Regions from separate parts of the Pseudalkalibacillus sp. A8 genome, predicted to be linked through region 4. Evidence: predicted binding sites of a transcription regulator. Region 4 holds the regulator's gene; each other region holds the start of a gene.
The links. The regulator LexA, encoded in region 4, represses DNA repair genes until DNA is damaged. The targets are predictions, from matches to a motif close to CGAACATATGTTCG.
Positions count from the first base shown of each region.

Region 1: a site for LexA is predicted at 1,606-1,619, ahead of uvrB (excinuclease ABC subunit UvrB). Genes of this name have one in related genera too.
Region 2: a site for LexA is predicted at 2,195-2,208, ahead of parE (DNA topoisomerase IV subunit B). Genes of this name have one in related genera too.
Region 3: a site for LexA is predicted at 2,451-2,464, ahead of ACJROX_RS18265 (DNA polymerase thumb domain-containing protein). Genes of this name have one in related genera too.

Region 1 covers NZ_CP174509.1:4,764,896-4,769,113, forward strand. Annotated here, with positions in the region: gene uvrB (excinuclease ABC subunit UvrB) at 1-1,530, opposite strand, end outside; gene ACJROX_RS24245 (YobA family protein) at 1,734-2,117, shown strand; gene ACJROX_RS24250 (AIM24 family protein) at 2,181-2,879, shown strand; gene ACJROX_RS24255 (sulfite exporter TauE/SafE family protein) at 3,011-3,868, shown strand; gene ACJROX_RS24260 (hypothetical protein) at 3,930-4,124, opposite strand.
Region 2 covers NZ_CP174509.1:3,380,230-3,384,447, reverse strand. Annotated here, with positions in the region: gene ACJROX_RS17420 (carboxypeptidase M32) at 1-1,220, shown strand, start outside; gene ACJROX_RS17415 (hypothetical protein) at 1,252-1,377, opposite strand; gene ACJROX_RS17410 (CoA-binding protein) at 1,569-1,979, shown strand; gene parE (DNA topoisomerase IV subunit B) at 2,268-4,218, shown strand, end outside.
Region 3 covers NZ_CP174509.1:3,535,577-3,539,794, forward strand. Annotated here, with positions in the region: gene guaC (GMP reductase) at 1-727, shown strand, start outside; gene ACJROX_RS18260 (YolD-like family protein) at 784-1,116, opposite strand; gene ACJROX_RS18265 (DNA polymerase thumb domain-containing protein) at 1,134-2,396, opposite strand; gene ACJROX_RS18270 (hypothetical protein) at 2,704-2,874, opposite strand; gene ACJROX_RS18275 (serine hydrolase domain-containing protein) at 2,904-3,959, opposite strand; gene ACJROX_RS18280 (glycoside hydrolase family 3 protein) at 3,971-4,218, opposite strand, start outside.
Region 4 covers NZ_CP174509.1:3,001,293-3,005,510, forward strand. Annotated here, with positions in the region: gene ACJROX_RS15360 (DUF3231 family protein) at 1-200, opposite strand, end outside; gene ACJROX_RS15365 (hypothetical protein) at 329-505, shown strand; gene ACJROX_RS15370 (transposase) at 765-1,061, shown strand; gene ACJROX_RS15375 (IS3 family transposase) at 1,070-1,951, shown strand; gene lexA (transcriptional repressor LexA) at 2,021-2,638, opposite strand; gene ACJROX_RS15385 (LysM peptidoglycan-binding domain-containing protein) at 2,799-3,110, shown strand; gene ACJROX_RS15390 (recombinase family protein) at 3,133-3,786, shown strand; gene ACJROX_RS15395 (DUF896 domain-containing protein) at 3,855-4,082, shown strand; gene ACJROX_RS15400 (hypothetical protein) at 4,193-4,218, shown strand, end outside.

The DNA of each region.
Region 1 (4,218 bases), 1.8 Mb from region 4:
CAGACCTTCACGAAGAAGGTTGATACCGACAAGGACATCGAACACGCCCCGCCGCAGATCACGGATGATTTCGATCCGCTCGAGGGTCTTGATTTCAGAGTGCAGGTAACGCACCTTCACGCCGTTTTCATGCAGGTAATCGGTCAAGTCTTCTGACATCTTTTTCGTCAAGGTCGTGACAAGGACTCTCTCATTCTTACTCACCCGTTCCTGGATCTGGTCCATCAAGTCATCAATTTGACCCTCGATCGGTTTCACTTCGATTGTAGGGTCAAGAAGGCCTGTCGGACGGATGATCTGCTCGACCATCTCTGGAGAGTGTTCTAACTCATACGGACCAGGCGTCGCGGAGACATAGACAGCCTGGCTGACTTTCTCTTCGAATTCCTCGAACATGAGCGGCCTGTTGTCTTTTGCTGACGGCAACCGGAAGCCATGCTCGACAAGGACTTGTTTCCGTGCCTGGTCACCGTTATACATTCCACGGACCTGTGGAAGCGTCACGTGGGACTCATCAACCATCAATAAAAAGTCCTTCGGGAAGTAATCCATCAGTGTATAAGGTGTCGAGCCGGCTGGTCGAAGGGTCAGGTGTCGGGAATAGTTTTCGATCCCGGAACAAAAGCCCATCTCCTGCATCATTTCGATATCATAACGTGTACGCTGTTCAATCCGCTGCGCTTCAAGAAGTTTATCGTGTTCCTTCAACTCTTTGAGACGTTCCTCAAGTTCAACCTGGATCCGTTCGATCGCAATCTTCATCTTCTCTTCTCGGGTTACGAAGTGGGAAGCAGGGAAAATCGCGACATGACTCCGTTCACCGAGAATCTCGCCTGTCAGGGCATTGACCTCAGTGATCCGATCGATCTCGTCACCAAAAAATTCGACCCGGATACAATGCTCATCTCGTGACGCAGGAAAAATCTCAACGACATCCCCGCGGACACGGAACGTACCGCGAGTGAAATTCACATCGTTCCTCGCATACTGGATGTCAACAAGGTCTCGAAGCAGCTGATCCCGATCCTTCTCCATGTCCGTACGGAGGGATACGACGAGTTCACGGTATTCTTCAGGATTACCCAAACCGTAGATGCAGGATACACTTGCCACGATAATGACATCGTTTCGTTCAAAAAGAGCTGATGTCGCAGAGTGACGCAGCTTATCGATTTCATCATTGATGCTCGCATCTTTTTCTATGAAAGTATCGGACTGAGGTATGTACGCCTCAGGTTGGTAATAGTCATAATAACTGACGAAATACTCTACCGCATTATTCGGGAAGAGTTCTTTGAATTCACTATACAACTGGCCTGCAAGCGTCTTGTTATGCGCAATGACAAGTGTCGGCTTATTGACCTGCCGGATCACATTCGACATCGTAAACGTCTTTCCAGTGCCTGTAGCTCCGAGCAACGTCTGATGCCTTTTACCAGCCTTGATCCCTTCAACCAATTTCTTGACCGCGGTGGGCTGATCCCCTTCAGGCTGGTATTTCGACACTAATTCGAACTGCTTCTCACTCATGCGACGAACCCTCCGTTTCTTAAATCTCACTATCAAACATTATAGCACAGGATTAGGAAAAAATAACAAGAAAAACGAACTTACATTCGCCTTTTTTGTTCCTGGTAATTTTTTCTCACCTGGATGAAACAGTAGACATGCTTTTCCCGTCTATATAGATAAGGAAACTTGAATTCCCGCATCACTGATTTGGAGGAACAGCTATGAAGAGATGTTTTTTCTATGGGGCTGTATTGATTGTTTGCATGTTTCTTTTCGCTAATTTCGCCATTATTCCTAACTTGCCTGGAAACGCAAATATGCCTGAAGAGGATTTATGGGAACAGCCGATCACTGGCTATATTGTCGATAAAGAAGAAGGACGTATTCTTGTTTTAGAAGGAATTGAAAAAGAGCAATTAAAAGGTTTTGACCCGAAAGAGATCCATGAGTACCCGGTTGGGGGAGCCTATTGGTTCCATGTAGATTCACCCGAATCCTATAAGGTCGGCCAGAAAGTCGAGGTATGGCCAAAAGGGGCAGTCGCCGAATCCTATCCTGCCCAGGGAGCAGCTGGAAAAGTTAAGATTTTAGAAGATATAGAATAAAAGGAACTGGGTATCGGGATGGCGAATTGAACTGATAGACTATGAAAAAATGCAGGTGATATGATGGCTAAGTATTCAATTGAAGAGTTTGTCAGACAAACATCCCAGGAGGACAAAGGCGAAGGCCTTTTCGAACTGGAGACGCCCCGAATCCTGGAGGTCAACCTCGACGGCAACATATGGGCTAAAATGGGTTCGATGGTCACTTACCATGGGAATATCAAATTTGTCAGGGAAGGGATCCTGGAGCATGGACTCGGTAAAATGTTCAAAAAAGCGTTGACCGGTGAAGGAGCCGCCCTCATGAAAGCGAACGGTTCAGGGAAGCTCTACCTCGCTGACCAGGGAAAGAAGATTACGGTCCTCCAATTACAAAATGATTCAATTTATGTGAACGGAAATGACTTGCTCGCATTCGAACCGTCCATCGATTGGGATATCAAATTGATGAGGCGAATTACGGGAATGATGGCCGGAGGGCTGTTCAACATCCATTGTCAGGGAACAGGGATGATCGCCATCACCTCACATTATGAACCGCTGACCATCCAGGTCAATCCGGGACGACCAGTCTATACCGATCCGAATGCCACCGTAGCATGGTCCGGCTCCCTCTCTCCAGATTTCCAGACGGACGTCTCATTGAAAACGTTCTTCGGACGAGGAAGCGGTGAGTCGATCCAGATGAAATTCGAAGGGAACGGATTCGTGGTCGTGCAGCCATATGAGGAAATTTACATGCAGCAAAACAGTGGAAACTAAATATTTTCCAAACTGGAAAGTGGCCTTGTGCCACTTTTTCTTATTTAGAGGGAATGAACCAGGTGGAACTCTTGAACGGTTTACTGTAACATAGACAGAGTGGAAATTGCTTTTTTTAAAAAGGAGAACTTATGGAATTACTATATATCATTCTTGGTTTCGCTGTCGGGATCTTATCCGGTTATTTCGGAATCGGCGGCGGATTCATTTTGACCCCTGTGTTGTTGTTGATGGGCTATGCCCCTGTGGTCGCCATCACGACAAGCCTGTTATACGCAATCGGCTCGTCGATTTCGGGAGTTTGGGCACATTTTAAAATGAATAATGTCGCATGGAAGACAGCAGTTGTGCTGGGCCTAAGCGGAGTTGTTGCAACTCAATTCGCGAAACCATTCGTGCTGTGGCTGGATCGGAAAGGCTATGATGAAACGATCATTCCGATTCTCTATGCGTTGATCATCGGCTATTTCGCGTATTCTCTCCTAAAGAAACCTGATAAGAAAATAACGGTTAAAACGGCAGAATCGGGAATTTTCAAAACAGTGATCATTGGTTTCATCGGTGGATTGATGTCCGCGACTTTAGGCGTAGGCGGAGGATTTGTCATGGTACCGCTCATGATCTCCATCATGGGCTTTGAATCTCGAAAAGCAGTTGGAACAAGTCTTGTCAGTGTGTTGATGATCGTTACGGCAGGATTCATCTCTTATGCAGTCACGATTGACATCAACTATTTGCTTGGATTTTTGTTGGTTGCTGGAGCCTTATTCGGTAGCCAGGTCGGCGCAAAGTTGACCTCATTCTACTCGAACGACCAGATCAAAAAATACTTCGGCCTTCTTTACATCACAACTCTCGTCAGCATTTTGTTCGAGCTGATGAATCTAGACATCGCCGGTATTTCAGCCCTGGGCCTTTACATGATCGTCCTGCTTGGTAAGTTCACTAAGGACTTGATCCAGCGTAGACATGAAAAATCACTATCTTGAGTTATACCAAAAAAGAGCTTGGCGTGGATATGTCAGTCCAGTCCACATCCCAAGCTCTTTTTTATACTATAACCGAGCTCCTTTCAGTCAAAGCACGGTTACTGAATAGACTTTTTAATGTTGTTAATAATCTTCTATTCTTTAAATACGCACACACATCTTTACTGTGTCTCCAGCCATTATGATCAAAGGTAGCAAAAGCAATAATTCCACCTATTAAAACTGCATTCAGGATCGATACTTTACCTTTCTTCAATCCTGGTAATCCCTCCTTATATTTTTCCCACCGTAATCATCAACTTTATTCAATACCCATTATTTTAAATCAGAGAGTTCATATCAATGTTTAA
Region 2 (4,218 bases), 380 kb from region 4:
GGATCCCTGAAGCTGAATATAAAGAATATGTTATTACCCAATCAAAAGCTGAAAATGTATGGGAAGATGCAAAAGCTGAATCTGACTTCTCCAAACTTCAACCATACTTAGAAAAACTTGTTCAATTCAAAAAGAATTTCGTCAGTTACTGGGGACATGAGGATCACCCATATAACACCTTGCTTAATTTATATGAGCCTGGTGTCAATGTAGAAACGATCGATCGTGTCTTTAAACAACTACGAGAAGCAATTGTACCGCTCGTCCAGGAGGTCGTCAACTCGAAGCATCAGCCTGAAACATCTTTCCTGTTCAAGCATTTTCCTGCGGATAAGCAAAGGGATTTCAGCAGGCATGTCCTGAAGCAGATGGGCTATGATTTCCTTGCAGGCCGACTGGATCAGACGAACCATCCTTTTGCAATTGGATTGAATCCTGGAGATGTCCGTGTCACGACAAAATATGATGAAGTAGATTTCAGGACCGCTGTGTTCGGCACTATCCATGAGGGTGGACATGCTTTATATGAACAGAACATCAGCAAGGACCTTATCGGAACACTTCTATGCACCGGGACGTCAATGGGTATTCATGAATCTCAATCGTTATTTTGGGAGAACTTTGTCGGCCGTAACCAGTCGTTCTGGGAAAATAACTATGAAACGTTCAAGTCTTATACCAATGGGCAGTTCGATCAAGTTTCAATGGACGACTTTTACCGTGCCATAAATGTTGCCGGTCCGTCGTTGATTCGGATTGAAGCAGATGAAATGACTTATCCACTTCATATCATCATCCGTTATGAAATCGAGAAGGGATTATTCAGTAATCAAATTCAAGTGAAGGATCTACCAGAGATCTGGAACGAGAAAATGAACGAATACCTTGGCATTCGACCGAAGCATGATGGGGAAGGCGTTCTTCAAGATATCCACTGGTCGGGCGGAGATTTTGGTTACTTCCCATCATATGCACTTGGCTATATCTATGCAGCCCAATTGAAACAAGCAATGCTTATGGATCTGCAGGACTTCGATCAGAAACTCAAAGAAGGAAATCTCTTACCGATCAAAGAATGGTTAACGAAAAATGTCCATCAACATGGCAAGATGAAAAAGCCGATTGAAATCATCAAGGATATAACAGGAGAAGGGTTGAACGCCCAACACTTGATCACTTACTTGACAGATAAGTATCGCGATGTCTATAAAATCAACTAAATGAAGAGAAAATCCCCGCGTCCAATAAGAATTAGGAGTGGGGATTTCTTTGCATAAGCTTTTGTAAGATTTCATCTCGTTCCTGATCTTCAATGAGCGAGAAAAAGTGAAGGATCATCGTATAATAAGATAACTTCTTTTTAATGTTTGTAGGCATCTGTCGTCCTCCTTTTTCTTTAATGCAACTCTTTTTCTTACTAACAATATATGTTGTTTAACGAAAAATGAGACATTTGTAAAGAAGGTTTTAAGGGATATGAAGCGAAATTTATAAAGTGAAAGGTTTGAAACGGTTTATTTCGTGAAAGGTTAATAAATAACGAACAGGATAAAGGAGAGGATTTGAAAATGGTTTTCCAAAATCCAGATCAAGCAGCCATTAACGACATACTAAAGACCAAAAAGCGTATTGCTGTTGTGGGCCTATCTGATAAGCCACATAGAACATCGTACCAGGTATCACAATACATGAAAGATCATGGTTATGAAATCATTCCGGTAAATCCGACCATTGATGAAACTATGGGATTGAAAGCGTATCCTTCTCTTAAGGATGTGGAAGGTCCCATCGATATCGTCAATGTGTTCAGGCGCAGTGAAGAACTCCCCAGGGTTGCAAGAGATATGAAGGAAATTGAAGCAAGTGTATTCTGGTCTCAGCTCGGACTTTTGAATGAAGAGGTTGTTGAGATTTTAAATGAGAAGGATACGATAATCATAATGGATCGTTGTATTAAAGTGGAACACGCTACAATGTGAGGATATGAACCACTCTAGCCAGGGTGGTTCATTTTCTTAGAGCTTAAAGACATTTGAATTAAAATCACTATTTTCGGAAAAAACGAATGATAATAAGTTAAATTGGACAAGTTGAACGGTATGATATAATGGTTCATTGTGGGATGAGAACTTCACATATTCAGTGAACATACCGATATTTTTCATGAACATCATATAAAAATAGAGATTGTATGTGAACAAATGTTCTGATAACATTACAATACAATAAAAAATGATTGTCTGAGTTTTGAAAGGGGCACGAGGGTTTTGGCTACGAGAGAACAACTTTCATATAATGATGATGCAATCCAAGTATTGGAGGGCCTTGAGGCTGTCCGTAAACGACCTGGTATGTATATTGGCAGTACCGATAGTCGAGGGTTACACCATCTCGTATACGAAATCGTAGATAATGCTGTCGATGAAGCATTGGCGGGGTATGGAAAGGCCATCACTGTAACAATACATAAAGATAACAGCATCAGTGTAAAAGACGAGGGGCGTGGTATGCCTACTGGTATGCATAAGACAGGGAAGCCTACACCGGAGGTCATCCTGACGGTTCTCCATGCTGGTGGAAAATTCGGTCAAGGTGGATACAAGACGAGTGGAGGACTGCATGGTGTAGGAGCATCTGTAGTCAACGCGCTTTCTGAGTGGCTTGAAGTCACCATCCACCGGGAAGGAGTCATTTATAATCAGCGCTTTGTCAATGGTGGAAAACCGGCAACTACTCTTGAAAAAATAGGCTCAACAAGAAAATCCGGAACGATCATCCATTTCAAACCGGATCCGACGGTGTTTTCAACTACGACTTTCAATTATGAAACGTTGAGCGAACGTCTTCGTGAAGCTGCTTTCCTTTTAAAAGGGATGAAAATCGAGTTGATCGACCAACGTGATAACGAGAATGATAATACTGTTTTCCAATTTGAAACTGGAATCAAGGCATTCGTCGATTACTTGAATGAAGAAAAAGACATCCTTCATCCAGTCGTTTCATTTCAAGGGTTTCAGAATGCGATCGATGTTGAGTTCGCATTCCAATTCAATGACGGCTATTCAGAAAACATGCTTTCATTCGTCAACAATGTCCGTACGAAAGATGGTGGAACGCACGAATCCGGTTCAAAGACAGCGATGACAAGGATATTCAATGAATATGCCCGTAAGACTGGCCTTTTAAAAGAGAAAGACAAGAACTTGGACGGTTCGGATATCCGTGAAGGCCTGACAGCAATCGTTTCAGTCCGTATTCCGGAAGAAAAGCTCCAGTTCGAAGGGCAGACGAAAAGCAAGCTCGGTACAAGTGACGCACGATCTTCTGTAGATGCGGTCGTATCGGAACATTTGAATTATTTCTTAGAAGAAAACCCGAAAATCAGTGAAATGCTGATCCGTAAGTCTGTAAAAGCAGCGCAAGCTCGTGAAGCTGCACGTAAAGCACGTGAGGAGGCACGGAACGGGAAGAAAAATAAACGAAAAGACTCGATGCTAAGTGGAAAGCTGACACCGGCTTCATCAAGGAATGCCAGCAAGAATGAATTGTATCTTGTAGAGGGAGATTCTGCCGGTGGATCCGCAAAACAAGGACGTGATCGACGTTTCCAGGCGATCCTTCCGCTTAGAGGAAAAGTCATCAATACAGAAAAAGCGAAGTTACAGGATATTTTTAAAAATGAAGAAATCAACACGATCATAAATGCAATCGGTGCTGGAGTCGGAGCAGACTTCACAATCAAGGACTCGAATTATGACAAAGTCGTCATCATGACGGATGCCGATACAGATGGTTCTCATATCCAAGTCCTTTTGTTGACATTCTTCTATCGTTACATGAAACCGATGATTGAGGCAGGAAAAGTCTATATCGCACTACCGCCTCTTTACAAAGTGAGTAAAGGTAAAGGAAAAAAAGAAGTCATCGAATATGCCTGGGACGAAGATGGTTTGAAGCAGGCCATCAAGAAGGTCGGAAAGGGCTATACCATCCAACGCTACAAAGGTCTTGGTGAAATGAATGCGGATCAATTATGGGAAACGACGATGAACCCTGATACCCGTACACTGATCCGAGTGAAGATCGAAGACATCGCGCGTGCAGAACGTCGTGTTTCTGTCCTGATGGGTGACAAGGTAGAACCGAGACGTAAATGGATCGAATCTAATGTGGCATTTGGAATGGATGAAGAGACGAACATCTTAGAAAATGAGAACC
Region 3 (4,218 bases), 530 kb from region 4:
GATCGCTTCCATCAGTGTAGGTGTCAAAGAGGAAGAGTACGGATTTATCTTGCAACTGGCAAATGAGAACCTTATACCTGATTTCATTACGATCGATATTGCACACGGCCATTCCAATGCTGTGATAGAGATGATCCAGCATATCAAAAAACACCTGCCTCAAAGCTTCGTTATTGCAGGGAACGTCGGAACCCCGGAAGCTGTAAGGGAATTGGAACATGCTGGTGCAGATGCCACAAAAGTCGGTATTGGACCTGGAAAAGTATGCATCACGAAAATTAAAACCGGATTCGGTACTGGTGGCTGGCAATTAGCTGCGTTACGTTGGTGTGCAAAAGCTGCAAGCAAACCGATCATTGCTGACGGAGGCATCCGTACCCATGGGGATATTGCTAAATCAATACGCTTTGGCGCTTCTATGGTCATGATCGGTTCATTGTTCGCTGGTCACGAAGAATCTCCCGGAAAAACGGTTGAGAAAGATGGAAAGCTCTATAAAGAATACTTTGGTTCTGCTTCCGAATTTCAAAAAGGTGAAAAGAAAAATGTAGAAGGCAAGAAAATGTATGTAGAGCACAAAGGGGCTTTGAAAGATACGTTGATCGAAATGGAGCAAGATCTGCAATCCGCTATTTCTTATGCAGGAGGAAACAAGCTGGAAGCAATCCGTAATGTAGATTATGTAATTGTTAAGAATTCTATTTTTAACGGTGATAAGGTTTACTAAAGGTACTGGATTTTCCCTTTTAAAACCGCTCCCTTTCTTCGGGAGCGGTTTTCCGTTCATAAATAGCGGATATCAAGAATGTCTTTCAATTTCAGATCATAGCGGTCACCGAATTCATCGACGATGCGCAGTTCTTTCCTGAAAGGATCGGCGTAATGGATGTCGCCTACGAGAATACGGTATTCTTCCCTATCAAAATAGACGAAGGACAATGTCTGGTTGAAGGCCATCGCCTCGTGGATGATTTCGTTCATTTCTTCAAGCTTCTGTTCATCGAGTTCGGGTTTTTTCTGTATCCGATCCTCTTCCTTCCAATCCCTGAGCAGCTTCACATGCTCCGGAAGCATCATCGCTGTCCATTTGATGTTGCCGCGGTCACGAATCCCCATTCAGCTGACACTCCTTTCTACGCTTTATGCCCACCGACAAGACGACTGCGATGTCTTGCGGTCCCGGCTGGTGTATACGATACTGCACGTAAAAGGGAGTCCCCGCCATATTTTTCCCGAATCTGATCCATCGTGTATCCCAGAACACGCTTTTTCGGACGATCGAGCTCGAATAAGGATAGCTGCATCTCATCATCCGGATAAACGTTTGAAAGCGTGATTGAAAGTTTACGGACGGTTTCTCCAGTATAAAATTCATCAAATAACTCAAGGCAGACACGATAAATGTCCATCGTGATGTTCGTCGGCTCTGCAATCGTCCGCGAGCGATGGAACCCACCGCCTGCTTCATCTTTACTGTAACCGACACCGAGGCTGATCGTACGGCCCGCTTTGCGTGCTGTCCTCGCCCGCCTGCCGACTTCTTCACACATTTCCAAGATGACGTGCTGCACTTCTTTACGGTCTTTATAATCGCGTAGTAAAATCTGTCCTTTTCCATAGCTGATCTGGCCTTGCATGATCGGAGCACCGATTTCTGAGAGATCGATCCCCCATGCATGATAATAAAGCTGGTTGCCCATAACTCCGAATTTTTTCTCGAGCATCTTCAACGGATAGTGCGCAAGCTGCCCGACGGACATGATTCCCATCCGGTTCAGGGTGCGCTGCAGACGCGGACCGATCCCCCACATGTTACTGAGCGGGGAAACCTTCCAGAGCTTCCGTTCCACATCTTCATATGTCCACTCGGCAATGCCTTCCTTCTTCGCTTCAAGATCTAGGCAGATTTTCGAGAGCAGCATGTTCGGTCCTATTCCGATGGCACATGGGAGGCCGTACTTTTCCCAAATTTCTTCTCGGATCCGGTGCGCAACCTCCCACCCATCTCCCCAGAGACGTTCGGTTCCATCCACCTGGAGGAAGCTTTCGTCAACACTATACGTATGGATGGAATCCTTCGGAACATATCGGTTGAACAGACATGTCAAATCAGTCGAACGTCTTAGGTACAAACGCATCTGTGCGTTGACGACATGGATACGCGGATCATCAGGTACCTCGAACAATCGACTCCCCGTACGGATCCCGAATTCCTTCTTCATCATCGGGGACGCAGCCAGCACCACACTTCCCTGCCGTTCCGTATCTCCTACGACGACGAGGTAGCACGTTAAGGGATCGAGCCCCATTTCCACTGCACTGCAGCTTGCAAAAAAGCTTTTCATATCAATACAAAGGATCGTTCGTTTTTCAAAGGTCGAATAATCAATCTCCATCCTCAGTCACTCCCAATAAGAACGTTTGTTCCATATCTTATGTCTTATTGTAAGCGAATATACGTTCGCTTACCACTGGAAATTTTCACCGTAGTCCTATTTATTTGTGAATGGGCGGTGTTGAATAGGATCACAGACCTAGGAAATCATCGATATATCTTGGGCTTGCTACGAATTATTCTGAGTTTGCATCGAATTAAAAAAGCCGCACCGGAACCCCGGTACAGCTTTGTGATTATTGTTTGGCTTCATAAGTTCGTCCCTGATCCTCTAGGCACGACCGGGATATCGAACTCTGAACACAGTTTCATCCTTCACTGATCTCTTCTGTGGACCCAGGTTCAACAACCAGCTCTGGAAGCGATTGATAATCCGGGGTTGCATCATACGAGTATGATAAAAGCGAAACACGGTCTGAATGGACATGTTCTTTACCGATGACGTTGGTCAATCGTTCTACAAAGGATCGATCCAGCATATTTCTCCTCTTCCTCCTCCTGTTGTCATTTAATAGCGGCAAACCGTTTCATGAACGGTCTTTCGAAGGGTGTCCAGGTTCGCAGGCCCATCCTGGTGCAATCGGTTTGTAAGCAGGACAGCAACTGTCTTTTGTGAAGGTCGGACGAACATCGAAGTCCCCGTAAACCCTGTATGACCGAAACCATCTGGAAAAACGGGTGTGAATTCGAAGCCTAGTGCGCGATTGTCGATAAGCTTTGTTCCCGCCGCTTGAATGAAGCTACGGTCAATTCCAACCTGATCCGCTATGGCAGCATCAGTATAGATCCGGCCGATTTTACATACATCTTCCGCCGTTGCAAAAAGACCTGCGTGTCCAGATATACCATCGAAAAAGTAATGGGTGTTGCCATCATTCACTTCTCCACAAATCGGTACCTCTCTGTTCCGCCAATTTGCAAACGTCCGTCCTCGCTCTCTACACATTTTCATCTCAATCTGGTTTCCGAATTCTGTCGTTGCTACATTATCCGGCTCAACAGGTCCGTACGCCATCGATTTTAATTTCAACGGGGTTTTGATCAATCGATGAAAAGCCTCTTTTATGGATTCTCCCGTAGTCTCTTCGATCACTTTTCCAAGCAGGATAAAGTTCAGATCACTATACCGTACTTTTTTTCCGCAAAAAAATCGAGCCTCGAACTTCGCCATTTGCTCAAAAAAATCCAGGTTTTCTGTATAGAATGGATGCCAGTTCAATAGACCTGAAGAATGGGTCATAAGTTGATAAATAGTGATGTCTGCAAAATGAGCTTGTAAAATAGGATTTGGTTCGGATAAAAGACGATCCAGGCTAGTATGTAAATGAAATTTACCTTCGCTCATCAATTGCAAAATCATTGTCGTTGTCACAATCTTGGTCAGGGAGGCGATATCGAATATCGTATCAACCGCCAGAGGCAGCTTCACGGGAACCATTTGCCTGTACCCGACCGCTTTTTCATATATTGTCGTGCCGTCCCTGATCACGGAGACGACACATCCTGGATCTGCATGTCTAATTGCTTCCTCTAAAATGGCATCCAACTCCTTCGTCAACCCCATCGAAATTCCCCTCACCTCAGGTTTTGTAATTGGACCGGAAGTTCTCCTACAGCTACTTTTTCACCAAAAATAACGTCTCCAGTCATTTTAAAAGAAGTATGATTGTCAGAATATTGGGCGATCGCAGCATCAACATCAGCTAATACAGCAGCGTCATATGGATTCCTTGCCATAATAAGGATGGACTGTTCAGAATGGTCGACGGCTTCCTGTAGCCCTGTTTTCTCCCAATCAGAATGACCATCTCCAAGGACTGTCG
Region 4 (4,218 bases):
CCTTCTTCATTGAAAAGACTCGTCAATTTTTCGATATGAGCGTTAGAGAGATCATAGGAATATTGGACGATGGGCTTTATCTCTTCATCTTCTACGATTTTAAGGAAATAACTCAAAACACATTTTGACATGCAATCCTCGATATAATTCGTCCATGTCGAAGCGATTTCAGAAGCGGTCAATTGTATTTTTCCAGTCATTGTCTGGTACCTCCGATGAATAATAAATTCACTTCAAGTTATATTCTGTGTAAATATCCGCATATTATCACGGCAATCCGGGGGAACTTTGAACGATATGAACTAGTCCAAAAAAACTATAAAAAATTGTGCGAAGGAATATAGAAAAACGTTGGCTGTTCTATGTGCAGACAAATTCTTTTTCGAATTTCTTGATTGATACATACGATTTGGAGACGTTCTTGGAGATCTACAATAAATCACAGTTGATAACAAAAATAGTAGTAGTCTATGGGAAGGATTTACAGGAATTAGAAGAAGAGTAGTTAGAATTCCTAGCGGATCAGAAAATCAATAAGAAACATAGGAAGGAGAAAATACCGGATGGACTACTGGAAAAATTTAAAAAGGAATTCAACACGTAAGCTGTCCCACCTTCATGTAGATCCCTTGGGTTTCATAACCACCTGGTTTTCAAATTGATAGACAAATAAAAAATAGAGCTGTCCTTATTGATATGATCCCCACATAGTAGACAGAAAAAAGAAAGCACATTAATCTGTCTATTATGGAGGGGATTTTTCTATGGGGAAAATGAGACAATCATATGATGTTGCATTTAAGAAAAAAGTAGTGGATCTATATATTAAAGATGGTATGGGCTACGATACGGTTGCGAAGGAAGTAGGTATTTCTAGTTCAGTTGTACGTCGTTGGGTTCAACACTTTGAGGCAGAAGGAATAAAGGGTCTCGAGGAAAAGCGCGGGAAAGCAAAAGGACCTGGGAAAGGCAGACCAAGAACCCGTCCTGAGGATCCAGAAGAGAAAATCAAACGATTAGAAGCCGAGAATGAAATGTTAAAAAAGTTCTTAGGGAAGTAAAAGGGGGTATGGAAGCCGTATCAACAGGTACTAAGTATAAAGTGATTCAAGATATGTCCAAGAAACAATACCCTGTCCAACTTCTATGTGAACTTGCAGGGGTATCAAGGGGCGGATATTACAAGTGGTTAAAGCGTCAGGAAGCCCCCTCTTCTAAACAGTTAGAGGATGATAAAATCAAGAAGTTAATCATAAAGTGTCACACAAAGCTCAAGGGGATTTATGGTTATAGAAGGATACATGTCTGGCTTAAGTCGGTACACAATTTACATATGAATCATAAACGGGTTCAACGCTTGATGGGTGAATTGGGAATAAAAGCCATCATAAGAAGAAAACGGCCCTACTACGGAAAGAAGGAAGCTTATGCCATCTCAGAAAACCATTTGAACCGAGATTTTAAAGCCTCTAAGCCAAATGAAAAATGGGTAACAGACATTACATACTTAATTTTTAATGGACAAAGATTGTATTTATCGGCTATTAAAGACTTATACAATAACGAAATCATCGCATATAAAATCAGTCAAAGAAACGACCTTCAACTAGTAATGGATACAGTAAAAAAGGCAAGAAGAAAACGGAGTGTAAAAGGAATTATCCTTCATAGCGATCAGGGATTCCAGTACACCTCAAAACAATATAACCAACTGCTTAAAAAATACAAAATGAAAGCGAGTATGTCTCGAAAAGGAAACTGTTGGGATAATGCTTGTATGGAGAACTTTTTTAGCCATTTTAAAACAGAATGTTTTCACTTATACTCTTTCCGAACCTCTGAAGAGGTTAAGTTTGCCGTCCACCAATACATACGATTTTATAATCACCAGAGATTTCAAAAGAAATTAAACAACCTGAGTCCCTATAATTATAGAGCTCAGGCTGCTTAAAAATGCTTTTTAATTTCTGTCTACTTGACAGGGGTCACTTCATATTAGACGGCTCTATTTGTGTTTCGATTAATGTAACGTTCTATAAACGCCGATTACTTTACCAAGAATGGTAACGCTGTTAAGAATGATCGGTTCCAACGAAGCATTCTCTGGTTGTAGACGAATGAAATCTTTTTCCTTGAAGAATCGCTTGACTGTAGCTTCATCCTCCTCTGTCATCGCAACCACGATATCCCCGTTGTTAGCTGATGACTGCTGTTTGACAATAACCATATCCCCGTCATAGATCCCAGCCTCAATCATACTGTCTCCTTGTACAACTAATGCGAATACATTGTCATCTCCTACCATATGATCTGGTAAAGGGAAATACTCTTCTATGTTTTCAATTGCGGTGATAGGTTGACCTGCCGTTACTTTACCGATTACTGGGATATTGATAGATTCACTTTTTGGAATGGTAGTATCCATATCCTCCGTAATCACTTCGATCGCTCTCGGTTTTGTCGGATCGCGTCTGATGAGTCCTTTTTTCTCCAGACGGGACAGGTGTCCATGAACGGTCGAACTTGAAGCGAGCCCGACAGCTTCACCTATTTCACGGACAGAAGGGGGATAACCCTTATGTTTCACTTCGAACTTTATGTAATTAAGTATATCCTGTTGACGGCGTGATAGTTTCATTCTGTCCACCTCTTTTCTCCTCGATTATTGCATTAAGTATATCACTTGTTCGACAAAAATACAAACATAAGTTCGAGAAAAAACTATTGACAGGAACAAACGTTCTTAATACAATGAAAACAACAAATGAGAACAGGTATTCGTATGGGAGGGAAATGAAATGAAAAATACGAACAGAAAGAACGGTTGGTCTTTTGTTATTGTATTGATAGCTGTAGTTTTGACAATGGGTACTTATTCTTTTGTGAATGCGAAGTCAGATACAACAGAGAAATACATAAATGTTAGAATCGAACAAGGGGACACTCTTTGGGAATTATCTAGAAAGTTTAAGGAAAACCATACATTTACAAGCGAGGCCTTCGTAAAATGGGTCGAAAGCAATAACAGAGTAAAAGCGGATCAGTTACAACCTGGTGATACAGTCATCATTCCAGTAGAAGCAGATGTAAATCAACTTGCATCCAAATAACTCTTCGTGAAGGGAACATAATATGAATGCAGTCATCTATTGCAGGGTAAGTACGGAAAAAGAAACACAGGCCTCATCTCTTGAACGTCAGGAGGCGGAACTGAATCGGCTGGCTGACCACTTCAACTTTAATGTCATCTACTCGATTCACGAAAGGAAAAGCGGATATGATGTGGATCGTGAGGGAATGCTCGAAGTCTTGGATATGGCCAAAGAAGGAAAAATGGATGTCCTCCTTGTCCAGGATGAAACCAGGATCGGAAGAGGCAGTGCAAAGATTGCGATCCTTCATACACTCGGAAAATATAATGTAAAGTGCTTTACGATCAGTGAACAGGGGGAGCTTCAACTAACGGAGGCCGATTCAATGGTCTTGGAAATCGTGAGTCTGGTTGAAGACTATCAGCGGAAGCTTCACAATGCAAAAATTAAGAGGGGGATGAGACGTGCAGTCGACGGTGGATATCGGCCAGAAAAAAACCTCACTAACCTGAATCAGGGCGGGCGTGAGAAAAAGGAGATCCCAACCGAAGAGATTGTTCGTCTTAGGAATCTGGAGTTGACCTTCCAGGAGATCGCCACTACATTACAAGGATTTGGTTATGATGTTTCAAAAGCCACAGTCCATAGGCGGTATCAAGACCATATAAACAAAAATGGCAGGACAGAAGATTAGAAATCTCCTTTAAAATACGTTAGAATAAGACAAACAAGGAATCAAGTCTTTGTAAAAGGAGTTTGACAATGCTGCCGAAACAAAAAATAGATCGAATCAATGAGCTCGCACGGAAATCGAAAGATGAAGGGTTGAGCAAAAAAGAGCAAGAAGAACAACGAAAACTGCGTGAAGAATATTTGAAAGCATTCCGCGGTGGTTTTAAGGATCAATTGCGTTCTATCAAAGTTGTTGATCCAGAAGGAAAAGACGTTACCCCTGAGAAATTGAAAAATGAAAAGAAACGCTACCATTAATAAACGAGCCTGGTTTGAAAAATAATTCAAATCGGGCTTGTTTTTGTATTGCATCAGTCGCAAATTCTGATATACTGTTATATAACAATGCTAAGGGAGTGGATTGACTGATGTTCTCTATTACGAGTCCAGTAGT